2 regions of the Lysinibacillus pakistanensis genome follow, and region 2 is predicted to be linked to the other one. Evidence: riboswitches for the same ligand, from Rfam matches in the RefSeq annotation. Region 2 holds a riboswitch; the other holds the start of a gene.
What was found. Region 2 has a riboswitch for thiamine pyrophosphate ahead of thiC (phosphomethylpyrimidine synthase ThiC). Riboswitches for the same ligand answer to the same signal wherever they lie in the genome.
Positions count from the first base shown of each region.

Region 1: another riboswitch for thiamine pyrophosphate. It lies ahead of thiT (energy-coupled thiamine transporter ThiT); the one in region 2 lies ahead of thiC (phosphomethylpyrimidine synthase ThiC).

Region 1 is NZ_CP126101.1:4,513,383-4,517,428, reverse strand. Features, by position in the region: gene QNH24_RS22585 (hypothetical protein) at 101-226, opposite strand; gene QNH24_RS22580 (magnetosome magnetite crystal formation protein family) at 282-614, opposite strand; TPP riboswitch at 740-847, shown strand; gene thiT (energy-coupled thiamine transporter ThiT) at 967-1,527, shown strand; gene map (type I methionyl aminopeptidase) at 1,733-2,488, shown strand; gene QNH24_RS22565 (TspO-related membrane protein) at 2,508-3,221, opposite strand; gene QNH24_RS22560 (polyphosphate kinase 2 family protein) at 3,420-4,046, shown strand, end outside.
Region 2 is NZ_CP126101.1:249,131-253,176, reverse strand. Features, by position in the region: gene QNH24_RS01200 (catalase) at 1-161, shown strand, start outside; gene thiC (phosphomethylpyrimidine synthase ThiC) at 285-2,063, opposite strand; TPP riboswitch at 2,202-2,316, opposite strand; gene QNH24_RS01190 (hypothetical protein) at 2,424-2,672, opposite strand; partial or broken gene QNH24_RS01185 (methyl-accepting chemotaxis protein) at 2,676-2,840, opposite strand; gene QNH24_RS01180 (hypothetical protein) at 2,852-2,980, opposite strand; gene QNH24_RS01175 (AEC family transporter) at 3,460-4,046, opposite strand, start outside.

The sequences.
Region 1 (4,046 bases), 990 kb from region 2:
AAAAAAGTAAGCGTTTCAAATCCTAAGGGATTGGATTGACGCTTACCAGTAAAAGAGAGCAGATTTTTAATTTAGATATTTACCTTAAAATGAGTTTAGATTATTTTTTATAGCTGTCTTTGGAAGAATAAGGGGCTCCTTTCTTCGCAGCAATTACCTTTTTTACAATGGGTATAACGATAGGTGCTAATTTTACGGCGGTTTTGACAACTTTAGATACTTTCATAAAATAACAGCTCCTTTTACTATTAGTTCTACCTTTTTATGTTAGAAATGAAACATTAACGAATAACACGAACCGCTTGCACGATATTCCAAATAACAATCCCTAGTGAGACGAGTAAGTAAATGGCAAATGATGCAAACCAAACGATTATAAATGTATTACTACCTGATTCTGGGTCAAAAGTGTTAAAGGATATAGTTGAGAAGACAAAAACAGCAAAGAAGATGATACCAAATACAACTGGGATTAAATGCGAAATAAGTGCTCGAATAGAGTGTCTTTTTACGTCACTATCTTTAGAAACAAAGTAAACAATTAACGGCACAATAAAGGGTGCGAAAAAAACGCTAAGATAACTAAAGGCAGATAAAATTTTTTGGTTCTCCATAGTTGTACCTCCTTTTTTAATATTTACGCATGAAAAACAGCAAAGTTTCAAAAAATATTGTGAAATTAGAGTTGTAATCATATCCGTATTTGCGTACAATGAGGTTGTTCAAATAAAAAAGATGTAACGACCACAAGGGGAGCTGATGATGTCAGCTGAGACTAGGCACGTAATGCCTTAACTCTTTGAACCTGTAAGTTAACACTTGCGTAGGGATGTGGATAGAAACCGACACTTGTACGATGTGAGGCTCTGTCCTGGCATTGTTTTTTTTTTGCCAGATAGAGTCAAAAAGTAATTTGATTTCTATTCCTGCTCTTGTATCCTACATCGGAACAAAGGAGAGAATAAAATGGACAAAAAAAGACTTTTAATGCTTGTGGAGATTGCGATATTTGCAGCAATTGGTCTTGTGCTAGATCAGATTTCCTTTAAAGTATGGGCACAAGGTGGCTCTGTTAGTCTAGTGATGGTACCAATAATTTTAATAGCCTTCCGTTGGGGGCTTTTGCCTGGACTGACAACGGGCTTTCTTATTGGTGTTATGCAAACAATGTTTGGTCCTACAATTGTACATTGGCTTCAGGGCTTACTCGATTATGGCGTTGCCTTTACGGTAGTCGGCTTGGTCGCAATTGTACGTCGACCAGTGCTTGAGGCTGCAAATAATCTAAACAAAACGAAAATGGCGCTATATATTATTGTAGGAACTGTATTGGCAGGTTTTTTACGCTATGCAGCACATACCGTTGCTGGCGCAGTATTTTTCTCAGAGTATGCTGGCGATCAAAATGCATGGATTTATTCAATCATTTATAATGGAACATATATGCTACCAGCAACAGTTTTAACTGCCATTGTCGGTGTTCTATTATTTACAGCAGCACCACAATTAATGCAACGAAAATCATAAATACTCTACCCTTCACAGTAGTGGAGGGTTTTTTGTATCGTATTTAGGATTTGGCTATTATAAGTTTTACTCGCTGTAGAAATATTGTTACATTTCAGCACTTTGCAATTTATGAGGGCATACAATATTTAAAGCGTTTAGCGTTTTATGTCAAACAAGTTATGTTATATTAAAGTGTAGATATTAGATGAAAGGGACGTTATAAATGATTGTAAAAACACAAGAAGAGATTGAAGCCTTTAAAAAAATCGGTCGTATTTGTGCCGAAATTCGTGAAGCAATGAAGGCTGCGACAAAACCTGGTGTAACAACACTTGAACTCGATGAAATTGCCGGTCGTATGTTTTCTGAGGCAGGTGCAATTTCTGGACCTAAAGGAGAATATGACTTCCCAGGATATACATGTATCAGTGTCAACGAGGAAGTAGCTCACGGTATTCCCGGAAAACGCGTAATTCAAGAGGGAGACATTGTCAATATTGATGTATCTGGTTCATTAAATGGCTACTTTGCAGATACTGGAATTTCATTTGTCGTGGGTGCAGGCTATGAGGATAAAGAAAAACTATGTCGTGTGGCAAAAAGTGCCTTCGATCGTGCAATGACAAAAGTAAAAGCTGGGTCAAAATTAAATCAAATTGGAAAAGCTGTTGAGCGAGAAGCATATGCCAATGACTTAACGGTGATTATGAACTTAACAGGTCATGGCTTAGGTCGTTCCTTACATGATGAGCCAAATCATATTTTAAACTATTATGATGCATGGGATTCTACCATTATGAAAGAGGGCATGGTACTTGCGGTTGAGCCTTTTATCTCGGCAAAGGCAGAGCATATTGTTGAAGCTGGTGATGGCTGGACATTTGTTACACCAGATAAATCACTAGTTGCCCAAATCGAACATTCGATCATTGTGACAAAAGACAAACCAATTATTCTAACTTCATTAGATGAGGCATAATAAAAATCCTGCTACCCAATTATTTTTGGGGGGCAGGATTTTTTTTTATGAAAAGTATACCGACTAATAGTACACCACATAAAAATAAAGCAGCTGTTGTTACAAGTAGCTCTTCAAAACCATTATGTAACGCGATTCCAATATAAGCCCAAATAAAAACAGATGGATACATAATATCGAAATGATGGAAGCGCATATGTAATGCGATGGCAACACCAACTGTCAATAAAATGACTGCCCATAGAGGATTGCTAAGACCAAAGCCGTTCCATCCATAAGCTGTTAATGTAAAGCTTGTATCTGTCATCAACATAAATGTCGACCATGCATAGTAAATAGAGAAAGGGATGCGTCCTGTCAATGACTTGTCGCAAAGAGGATATGTATTGTACAGCGAAAACAAACAGAAGACTAAAAGTAATGTACTGCCAAGAGATGCGATAAATAACTCCTGATGCCACACGATTACCGTGGAAATCTGCAATATACATATGCTGCTAAAAAGAACAGTCTGTTTAATTGTTGTCTTTTTAAAATTCATGACTAACCAATAACCAAGTAACATATAAATGACGATCCAAATTACATGACTGACATTAAAAGGTGCAAATACAACAGGAAAACGATTAGAGATGTCTAACGAAGATTGACCATTTATTTTCATGAAAAAGGATGAAAAGGTTAGGATGACTGAGACAATATAAGTGATTGTCATCAAAAAAAATTGAGGCATGTTTTCCTCTCCCTTCATATTAAATTGTATAGGGAAAAGACAAATAAGTATAGGACTGCACTCTTCCCATTATAACGGAAATTCCCAACAATGTATCGCGTTGTTTTGCTAAAATTATCTACAATTTACCATTTGTATAGGCATCTAAATGTTTCTTTAGTACAATAGGATTAATCCAAATAGAAGGAGTGAAATTTAATGGCTCAAAATTTAACCGATTTAGATTTATCTATTGAACTCGATAAAAAAATGTATAAAAAGAAATTAAAAGTACTCCAATATGAAATGTTAAATGCACAACAATTTTTATTAAAAAATAAAATTGGGCTAATTTTAGTATTTGAAGGTATGGATGCAGCAGGTAAGGGAGGGGCCATCAAACGTCTAATTGAACGTGTTGATCCGCGAGGCTATGTGGTACATCCGATTTCTGCTCCTCAGCCCCATGAACTACGCTACAACTATTTACAGCGATTTTGGAGAAAGCTTCCACAGCATGGGCAAATCGCTATTTTTGATCGTTCCTGGTATGGACGAGTTTTAGTGGAACGAATTGAAGGCTTTGCAACAAAGGATGAATGGTCTCGAGCTTATGAGGAAATTAATAACTTTGAAAAGATCTTAACGGCAGGGGATTACATAATTATTAAGTTTTGGCTTCATGTCTCAGATGAAGAGCAGCTCAAACGTTTTACTGAACGTGAGCAAAACCCTTATAAGTCTTGGAAATTAACAGAAGAAGATTGGCGTAATCGCGAAAAGACGCCTCAGTATGTAGAAGCAGCGAATGATATGTTTGAGAAAACAGACAAAAAGAATGCGCCA
Region 2 (4,046 bases):
ATGATATGGCACCTGTTGAAGAGTTCATCAAACGTCGCCATATTCTTCACTGCTATTTAGCTGATCCAGCATATGGTGAGGGTGTAGCAAAAGCAATGGGTCTTTCTTTAGAAGGTATGGATCTTTCTAATCCATACGTGAAACAACCATCTAACGTTTAATTTTTCCACCTATTATTGATATCCAAATCCAACTTTAACTCCATGTGAGCAACACTTCACATGGAGTTTTTTATTCAACGAAAAAGGTTTGTGCCTAAATAGACACAAACCTTCATTACAATATTATTGATAAATCTGACTGCCTGCTTTCTTAAATTCCTCAGCCTTTTCCTGCATCCCTTGATGAATTGCCTCTGTCGTATTTAAATCCTTTTCTTTTGCATAATTACGAATATCCTGTGAGATTCTCATACTACAGAACTTAGGCCCACACATTGAACAGAAGTGCGCAGTTTTTGCCCCCTCTGCTGGTAATGTTTCATCATGGTATTCAACTGCACGCTCTGGATCTAAAGACAGGTTGAATTGATCGCGCCAACGGAATTCAAAACGTGCCTTTGAAAGTGCATCATCTCGCTGCTGTGCTCCCGGATGCCCCTTCGCTAAATCAGCCGCGTGTGCAGCAATTTTATACGTAATCACCCCTACACGAACATCCTCTCGATTTGGTAAGCCTAGATGCTCTTTTGGTGTCACGTAGCATAGCATTGCCGTACCAAACCAACCTATCATTGCCGCACCAATAGCAGATGTAATATGATCATAGCCAGGGGCAATATCTGTTGTCAGTGGTCCTAAAGTATAGAACGGAGCCTCCTTGCACACCTCTAATTGCTTGTCCATATTTTCTTTAATCAAATGCATCGGCACGTGGCCTGGCCCCTCCACCATCACCTGTACATCATGCTTCCAGGCAATCTGTGTTAATTCTCCTAACGTTTCAAGCTCTGCAAACTGTGCCTCGTCATTAGCATCTGCAATCGATCCAGGACGTAAGCCATCCCCTAACGAGAAGGCAACATCATATGTTTTCATGATTTCACAGATTTCTTCAAAATGTGTATATAAAAAGTTCTCTTGATGATGATATAAGCACCATTGCGCCATAATTGAACCTCCGCGTGACACAATGCCTGTCACACGATTTGCTGTAAGTGGCACATAACGCAACAGTACGCCTGCATGAATCGTGAAGTAGTCAACGCCTTGCTCTGCCTGCTCGATTAACGTATCACGATACACCTCCCATGTTAAATCCTCAGCTACACCGTTTACCTTTTCAAGTGCTTGGTAAATTGGCACTGTTCCAACTGGCACCGCAGCATTACGGATAATCCATTCACGCGTCGTATGAATGTGCTTACCAGTCGATAAATCCATAATATTATCAGCACCCCAGCGTGTTGCCCAAGTCATTTTCTCCACCTCTTCTGCAATAGAAGATGATACTGCTGAATTCCCAATATTAGCATTAATTTTCACATGGAAGCTACGTCCTATAATCATTGGCTCAGCCTCAGGATGATTAATATTAGAAGGCATAATCGCACGCCCCGCTGCAATTTCAGAGCGAACAAATTCAGGTTCCATATTTTCACGAATCGCTACAAACTCCATTTCCGGTGTTATAATTCCCTTTCGTGCATAATGAAGCTGTGTGATATTTCTCCCCTTTTTCGCACGTATAGGTTTCCTAGATAGCTCAGGAAAAACGTTTTCTTGAATACGTGGATCATCAGCATTACGGAAGCCATTATCCTCCGGTTTAATAGTTCGCCCTATATACTCCTCAACATCCCCTCGCTCTCTAATCCATTCACTTCGCAACGCTGGTAAGCCCCTAGTAATATCTACCTTATAGGCAGGGTCAGTATATGGACCGCTCGTATCATACACACGAACTGGAGCATTTTTCTCTTCTCCAAAGCTTCCAGTCGTTGGACTTAATGCAATTTCACGCATCGGCACCAAAATATCCGGTCTCGAACCCTCTACATAAACCTTTTTACTACCCTCAAAGCTCGACATAATCGTAATGTTCTTTTCGCTAACTGTTGTCATGACCTACTTCTCTCCCTTATAGAAAATTCATACAAGGACCGAATCTAGCTCACCCCAATAAAAATAAAAACCGAATCCAAAAAATTTTGGATCCGGCTATGATTGTAAAAGGTATAATTATCGCATTGTAAAGAGCACGCAATAATTTCTTAACTTTCCCACGCTGGTATGAGCCAGATCAGGTCCAAAGGGTCAAGAAACCTCTATGCGTTTCCCTCTCAGCCTGACTCATCAGACTCCCCTAGTCAATGCTATTAAGTTTGATGCTAGTGTAACAGATATTGCTAAGAGATGGAAGCTTCATCACTATTTTTTCCTTCAGAGTTTATATTTTTGCTTCATAAACTCTAAACGCTTTACCTACTCCGTTAATTCATGAATCGTACTACTTAGCTGGCTCAATGTTGATTCTTGTAACTTTGATGCATCGGCTACTTCCTTTGTTTCTAACAGAACAGCCTCAGTGACCTCATTCGTTTGCTCTAATGCTGTTAAGACAATGTTCGTGTTTTTAGACATTGTGTTTGTAACCTCAAAAACATTTTGTACATCTTCCTCAACTACTTTTACTGCTTCAAACAAATGATCTAACTCTTCACTAATGGCCATTACCTAATGGACCCCCACTTTAACTTCAACAGTACTATGGTCCATTTCTTTTAAAACCGTTTCTGTCACGATTTTAAATTCATATATATGCTGACGAATATCTTCTGCCGACAGCTTTGTCATCTCTGCCAGCTTTTTCACTTCTTCTGCGACAATTGAAAAGCCTTTGCCATGCTCACCTACTCACTAAAGCCATCCTCATTATTAGAAATTGTTTTTACAACACTTTCATACGGTATATCCTCTATAATATCTCCAATTTGATAGGTTTCCTTACTATTTAAATCTCCTGCATCCACCAGTACCATCGATTGTTCCAGATGTTCCCTTGAATACGTTGATATACGTTACATAATTGGTTTTCAGTATTGTCGTAAGCTCCTTCTGTAAATCAAGATACAGTGAGTGGTTATCAGGTTTTTAACTGGCTGCTCATACCTCTCTGAATCAAGCTGGTTCACGACATTTCCTGCTAGAATCATACTATTTTCCTTTAACGTCAACTCCACTATCTTTTTGCACTTTTATAGACAATAAGACCTAGAGAAACGCTAAAAACAATCATAATAGCTACTAATAAGATGATAAATTTTTTCCATAACTCCATACCTTTACGCAAAGCTATGAACACCCCTTTAAATATTATTATTTAGTACCTATTTACTCTATGTATATATTGAAAATTACAATAACTAACAAAAAACACTTTTATTTTCTTATTTTTTTTACTTTTGGAGCATAAAAAAAAGCAATAAGCCATAAGCCTATTCCTTTTTTACGTCATATGTTATGAAAGAAATAATAATTCTGCTAGATAAATAACGATTGTTACTGTAATACAGCTCACTATTGTTGAAAATAAAACAGTTTGTGCGGCTGTTGCTGATTCGATATCATACTCTAATGCTAAACTAGAGCTATTTCGGGATGTTGGAAAAGCGCTAGCAATAAATAATGATTGTGCCACTACCCCATCTAGGCCGAGTAAATAAATAATGAGTAAAGCAACTGCTGGTCCCAAAATTAGTCGTGTAAAACAGCTAATAATGACGGTTTTATTAAACATGGATTTTATTTCAAGCTGTGATAATTGGGCACCTAACGTGATTAATGCCACAGCAATAAAACCGTCTGCCACATGATCTATTGGAATTTTAATAAACTGTGGCACTGCAAGATTAAAATAGTTCATTGCCACCCCTATAATAAGGGCATGAATGATAGGCATCTTAAGAAAATTCTTTACAATGGATATACCTGATTTTGTTGAGGAAATTAAGTTGTATAAGCCATATGTATAGGTAGTCATATTTTGGAATATCACCAGAATAACCTGTATCGCTACGCCGATTGGCTGTGTCACAAATATCATTT